Linked DNA regions of Cystobacter fuscus. The protein of the gene in region 1 binds, or shares a complex with, the protein of each later gene. Links are inferred from orthologs where the notes say so. Each region holds a gene or a part of one and is shown on either strand. Other genes may lie near its edges. The genes, in order: CYFUS_RS19955 and accD.

Region 1 (3,263 bases):
CGCGATCGCCGGGCCCGCCAGCATCAGGCAGAGCGCCGGGACGATGCACAGCCCCACCGGCACCACCGTCGCGCCCACCAGGTGCAGCGCGCGCCGCGTCGCCGAGGGCCGCCCCGGCAGCGCCGTCAGCGTGCTCAGGCACCCTGCGAACAGCGCACCTCCGAGCAGCCCCAGCAGCGCCGCCAGCAGCCAGCTCGCCCCGCCCAGTGGCGTGCCCAGCACGGGCTCGACGACGCCGGGCGCCGACGCCGCCAGCAGGAAGGCGAAAAAGAAGGGCGTCAACGCCACCAACGCCACCAACCCCCACTGCCGTCCCTCGAGTCTCACCATCCCCACCACCTCCCCAAGACAAGGGTGGGACGGGCCCCCCGGGCCGCCAAGTCCGTCAGGTGGTGATCCGTTCTATGCATCGCACTCCGGCGGCAGATCGGTGAACGTCCCCAGCGTGCCGAGCTGGAGCGCCCCCTTGTCGGTCAACGTGCCCTGGACGGGGGGCTCGTTCGGCAGGGTGACCTGGAGGGTGCGCCCCTGGAGCGTGTAGGTGCCGGTCCGTTTCCGGGTGGTGACGCGTTGGGTCTCCTCGTCGAAGCCCGTCCGTTCCACCACCACCTTCCGGGCGTCCGGGAAGGTGAGCGTCGTGCGGGCGTGCATGTCCCCCTCGGTGAGCCGGAACCACGTCACCCGGCGCAGCAGCTTGGGCACATCGGCCTCGTTCTGGGGGGACAGGCCCAGCAGGCGCTGCCAGCCCAGGGTGTCGCGGATGGGGTCCAGGTCCGCGTCCTTCTTGGCGCGCGCGAGCCGGCGGGCATCCAACTCGACCGAGCGCGTCAGGCGCTCGACGATCGTCTCCCGGTAGGCCGAGTAGTCGCAAATCTTCCCCTTCTTGCGCAGCACCCCCAGGGTCGCCGCCACGTTGTAGTGGGCCAGGGCCATCTTCGGGTCCGCCCGGGCCGCGGCTTCGAACTTCTCCAGGGCCTCGGGGTATTTGCCCGCCTGGTAGAGGCGGAAGCCCTGGGTGTTGAGGGTACGCGCCGAGGGGGCGGGCGCGGCGGACAGCAGGAGGGCGAGCAGCAGCGGGAGGGCGTCCATGTCGTTCCGACGAGGGGGGGAGGTGGGGATTCAGCGTACCGCGTAACAGGTTGCGCGTTGTCAGGTTGGATGGCGGGTGATAGGGCTCCCGCGCCATGGCGAACGGCATCAACTATCCACTCGATTTCGAGCGCCCGCTCATCGAGCTGGAGAAGAAGATCGGCGAGCTCAAGACGCTCTCGGAGAGCGGCTCGGTGGATTTCTCCTCGGAAATCTCCAAGCTGGAGAAGAAGGCGAAGAAGCTCCAGACGGAGATCTTCAGCGACCTGTCGCGCTGGCAGGTGGTCCAACTGTCGCGTCACAGCTCGCGGCCCTACTTCCTGGACTACGTCCAGTACCTGTTCACGGACTTCCTGGAGCTGGCCGGGGACAGGCACTTCGGGGATGACTCGTCCATCGTGGGCGGCTTCGCGCGCTTCGATGGGCAGGTGGTGATGCTCATCGGCCACCAGAAGGGGCGCAACACGAAGGAGAACATGGCGCGCAACTTCGGCATGCCGCGCCCGGAGGGCTACCGCAAGGCGCTTCGGCTGATGGAGATGGCCGAGCGCTTCGACAAGCCCATCCTCACCTTCGTGGACACGCCGGGCGCCTACCCGGGCATCGGCGCCGAGGAGCGCGGCCAGGCCGAGGCGATCGCCGTCAACCTGGAGGTGATGAGCCGGCTCAAGGTGCCCATCGTCTCCACGGTGGTGGGCGAGGGCGGCTCGGGCGGCGCGCTCGCCATCGGCGTGGGCAACCGCGTGCTGATGCTGGAGAACAGCATCTACTCGGTCATCTCCCCGGAGGCGTGCTCCTCCATCCTCTACCGCGACTCCACCAAGGCGGAGAAGGCGGCGGACGCGCTCAAGCTCACGGCGCGCGACCTCATGGGAATGAACGTCATCGACGAGATCATCTCCGAGCCCGCGGGCGGCGCGCACCGCGACCACGCCAAGGCGGCGCAGAACGTGGGGCAGGCGCTGCGCAAGCACCTCGACGAGCTGTCGGGCCTGTCTCCGGACGATCTCGTGAGGGATCGCTACGAGCGCTTCCGCAAGCTCGGTGTGTTCTCCGGACGTTAGCCGCACCGTGCCGCCTCCAGGAGAGAGCCCCTCAATGAGTTCCAGACCCTTCATCGTGGCCATCGACGGACCGGCGGGCGCGGGCAAGTCCACCGTGTCCAAGGTGCTCGCTCGCCGCCTGGGCTTCGCCCTGGTGGACACGGGTGCCATCTACCGGTGCGTGGCGCTCAAGGCGCGGCGCGAGGGGATCGCGTTCGACGACGACGCCGGGCTGGGCGCGCTGCTGGCGAGCGTGCACGTGTCCTTCGAGGTGGTGGGCGAGGACAACCACGTGTTCCTGGATGGCGAGGACGTGTCGGAGGAGATCCGCACGCCGGAGAACTCCATGGCGGCCTCGCAGGTGTCGAGCCGGCCCGTGGTGCGGGAGGGGCTGCTGTCGCTGCAGCGGCGGCTGGCGCTCCAGGCGCCCAAGGGCGCCATCCTCGAGGGGCGCGATATCGGCACGGTGGTGTTCCCGGACGCGGACGCCAAGTTCTTCCTGGAGGCGGATCCCGACATCCGCGCCCGGCGCCGCTTCGAGGAGCTGTTCCAGAAGGGCGTGGAGCGCACGCTGCCGGACGTCCTGGCCGATCAGGTCAAGCGCGACCAGGATGACGCTTCGCGCGCCGTGGCACCGCTCAAGCCGGCGGACGATGCCCGGCGGGTGGACTCCTCGCTGCTGCCGCTGTCCGAGGTGGTGCGCACGCTGGAGCAGGAGATCCTCGCGCGCATGGCCCGGCGCTGAGCGCCCCGCCTACTTGCGCCGGGGCCGGGAGAACCAGCCCATGATCGCCTCGAGGGCGCGGCGGTCCGCGTCGTCGAAGGTGGCCTTGTGCTCGGAGTCGATGTCGAGCACGGCGATGAGCTCGCGCTGGGGATTGTAGACGGGCACGACGATTTCCGAGGCCGAGCGGCCATCGCAGGTGATGTGGCCCGGGAAGGCGTGCACGTCCTCGACGATGACGGTGCGGCCCTCGGCGGCGGAGGTGCCGCACACGCCCTTGCCGAATCGGATCTCCAGGCAGCCGAGCGTGCCCTGGTAGGGGCCGACGCGCAGCAGCCTGCCCGGCTCCACCACGCGGTAGAAGCCCGTCCACAGGTGGCCGAAGGCGTGGTGCAGCAGACAGCTCA
Region 2 (3,047 bases), 880 kb from region 1 along the record:
CGAGCGCCTGTCGGAGGCGGACGCGCAGATCGAGAACCTGCTGCACTCGGATCCGGCCAGCCGCGTGGTGCACCACGTGCTCCAGACGTGCCGCACGCGGGGGCGGCCCACGGAGGAGGGGATGGAGATCGATCTGCCCCTGCGCGAGATGCCCCAGCAGATCGGCGTGGGCGAGCCGGCCATCCGGCACGTGTTGGACAGGTTGGAGCGGGCGGGATTGCTGGAGCGCGCGGGTGACAGGGTCACCGTGCAGGATACGGCGCGCCTGCACGACTTCCTCCAATACCTGGAGATGAAGTGGAAGTTCGGAGACCTCTAGCGTGAAGCTTCACGTCCTTGGCTGCCATGGTGGCGAGCTGCCCGCGTGCCGCACCACGTGCTTCCTCGTGGACGACGTGCTCGCGCTGGACGCGGGCGCGCTCACGAGCACGCTGTCGCTGGAGCAGCTGTGCAAGATCGATGACATCATCGTCGGCCACAGCCATTTCGATCACGTGAAGGATCTGCCGCTGATGGCCGATCTCATCATCGGCCGGCGCGACACGCCCGTGACCATCCACGCCTCGCGCGAGTGCGCCCGGGCGCTGCGCGACAACATGTTCAACAACGCGCTGTGGCCGGACTTCACGCGCATTCCCACGCGCAAGGAGCCGGTGCTGCGCATCAAGCCCTTCCGCGCCGGCAGCACCTTCCAGGTGGGCCCCTACACGGTGCAGTCCATCCCGGTGCACCACCCGGTGGAGTCCTGCGGCTTCGTCATCACCCGGGGCCGCACGTCGCTGGCCATGAGCGGGGACACCGGCCCCACGGACAAGCTGTGGAAGGTGCTCAACCAGACGCCCACCCTCAAGGCGCTCCTCATCGAGACGAGCTTCCCCAACGCGTTGCAGCAACTCTCCGACGTCTCCGGCCACCTCACGCCCCGCACGCTCAAGAGCGAGCTGGCCAAGTTCGAGCGCGACGGGTGCACCGTGCTGCTCTACCACCTCAAGCCCGCCTTCGTTCAGCAGGTGAAGAAGGAAGTGGCCGACATGCCCGTCGAGGTCCTGGAACTCGGGGATACCTTCGAGTTCTAGCATGGGAGTTGACGGCCCCCGGGCAGTTGGGATTAACCGGGCCCTCCCATGGCCTGGTTCTCGAAGAAGCCCCGTATCGCCACCGCTCCCGAACCCGTCGAAGCCCCCAGCCGCATGCAGGGCCTGTGGGCCAAGTGCGAGAACTGTGACGAGATCCTCTACCGGCAGGAGTTGGAGAAGAACCTCAACGTCTGCCCGCACTGCGATCACCACCTGCCCTGGCCCGCGCGCACCCGCCTCGCCACGCTGTTGGATCCCGACAGCTTCGAGGAGTTCGACAAGGAGCTCGAGCCGCAGGATCCGCTCGGGTTCACCGACTCGAAGAAGTACAAGGATCGGCTGAAGTCCACGCGCAAGGCGCTCGGGGAGAACGACGCCTTCATCTCCGGCGTGGGGCGCATCGATGGCAAGCAGGTGTCGGTGGGCTGCTTCGTGTTCGAGTTCATGGGCGGCTCCATGGGCTCGGTGGTGGGCGAGAAGTGCACGCGCGTCTTCGAGCGCGCGCACGAGCTCAAGTGCCCCGCCATCGTCTTCTCCGCCTCGGGCGGCGCGCGCATGCAGGAGGGCATCTTTTCCCTCATGCAGATGGCCAAGACGAGCGCGGCCATCGCCCGCTTCCGCAACGTGGGCAAGCCCTACATCTCCGTGCTGCTGCACCCCACCACGGGCGGCGTGGCGGCCTCGTTCTCGTGGCTGGGGGACGTGATGCTCGCCGAGCCCAAGGCGCTCATCGGCTTCGCCGGCCCGCGCGTCATCGAGCAGACCATCCGCCAGAAGCTCCCCGAGGGCTTCCAGCGCTCCGAGTTCCTCGTGGAGCACGGCATGCTCGACGCCATCGTCGCGCGCAGGGATCTGCGCGCCAAGCTCGGGCAGATCATCGGGCTGCTCGGCTAGTCGTCCCTTCCGCGCCGCGCCATGCTCCCCCGGACGCCCGCCGAGGCCCTGGAGTTCTTCTCCCGGCTGAGCCCCTCCAGCATCAAGCTCGGCCTCGAGCGCGTGGAGGCGGCCCTGGAGGCGCTCGGCCATCCCGAGCGGCGCTTCCCCGCGCTGCACGTGGCGGGCACCAACGGCAAGGGCAGCACCTGCGCGTTCGCCTCGGCGGCCCTCCACGCCGCGGGCCACCGGGTGGGGCTCTACACCTCACCCCACCTGGTGCGCGTCAACGAGCGCATCCGCGTGGACGGGGTGGAGATCTCCGACGAGACCTTCGGTCAGCGCATCCTCGAGGTGCTGGAGCGCCACCCCGAGGCGGCCACCTCGCTCACGTACTTCGAGTTCGGCACCGTGGTGGCCTTCTGGCACTTCGCGCGCGAGGCCGTGGACGTGGCCGTGGTGGAGGTGGGGCTCGGAGGCCGTCTGGACGCCACGCGCGCCTGTGTGCCGCTCGTCACCGCCATCACCCCGGTGTCCTTCGATCACATGGAGTACCTGGGCAACACCCTGGGGGCCATCGCCGCGGAGAAGGCGGGCATCCTCAAGCCGGGCGTGCCGGTGGTGCTCAGCCGCCAGGCGCCCGAGGCGCTCGAGGTCCTCGAGCGTCTGGCCCGGGAGCGTCAGGCTCCCGTGCTCCTGGAGGGCCGTGACTTCCACCTGGGGCAGCGTCCCGGAGGCGGCCTCGCCTACGAGGGGAGCGGACTGTCGCTGGAGGGCCTGTCCCTCAGCCTGCGGGGCGAGCATCAGTGGCAGAACGCCGCGGTGGCCCTGGCCGCGCTGGAGCAACTCTCCGCGCGGGGCGTGCGCGTCCCGCCCGAGGCCCTGCGGACCGGGCTTGCTGGAGCCCGCTGGCCTGGACGCCTGGAGGAACTCGGTGGCTCGCCCCCCGTGTTGCTGGATGGCGCACACAACCCCGCGGGGGTGGGCGTGCTGCTCGAGGGCCTGCGCTCGCTCTATCCTGGGCGCCGGGTGCACTGCGTCTTCGGTGTGGTGGCCGACAAGGACCGGGGCCCCATGTTGCGCGCGCTCCTTCCCGCC

What was found.
Region 2: the proteins of CYFUS_RS19955 (region 1) and accD are in contact, whole or in part, in a solved structure (PDB 8UXZ), measured with the Escherichia coli proteins. The link is inferred for Cystobacter fuscus from one-to-one orthologs.

Annotation. Positions count from the first base shown.
Region 1 is NZ_CP022098.1:4,852,221-4,855,483, forward strand. The notes cover bases 215-3,168. They hold CYFUS_RS19955 (acetyl-CoA carboxylase carboxyltransferase subunit alpha), read left to right. Parts: upstream 215-1,184; coding sequence 1,185-2,153; downstream 2,154-3,168. Other genes in these bases: CYFUS_RS19945 (hypothetical protein), read right to left, coding at 215-330; CYFUS_RS19950 (hypothetical protein), read right to left, coding at 403-1,089; cmk ((d)CMP kinase), read left to right, coding at 2,188-2,877; CYFUS_RS19965 (GAF domain-containing protein), read right to left, coding at 2,887-3,168. Outside these bases: more of CYFUS_RS19945, read right to left, coding at 1-214; more of CYFUS_RS19965, read right to left, coding at 3,169-3,263. UniProt on the Escherichia coli protein: Component of the acetyl coenzyme A carboxylase (ACC) complex. First, biotin carboxylase catalyzes the carboxylation of biotin on its carrier protein (BCCP) and then the CO(2) group is transferred by the carboxyltransferase to acetyl-CoA to form malonyl-CoA.
Region 2 is NZ_CP022098.1:3,970,146-3,973,192, forward strand. Bases 310-3,047 are described here. They hold accD (acetyl-CoA carboxylase, carboxyltransferase subunit beta), read left to right. Parts: upstream 310-1,124; coding sequence 1,125-1,970; downstream 1,971-3,047. Other genes in these bases: CYFUS_RS16345 (Crp/Fnr family transcriptional regulator), read left to right, coding at 310-319; CYFUS_RS16350 (MBL fold metallo-hydrolase), read left to right, coding at 321-1,076; CYFUS_RS16360 (bifunctional folylpolyglutamate synthase/dihydrofolate synthase), read left to right, coding at 1,992-3,047. Outside these bases: more of CYFUS_RS16345, read left to right, coding at 1-309.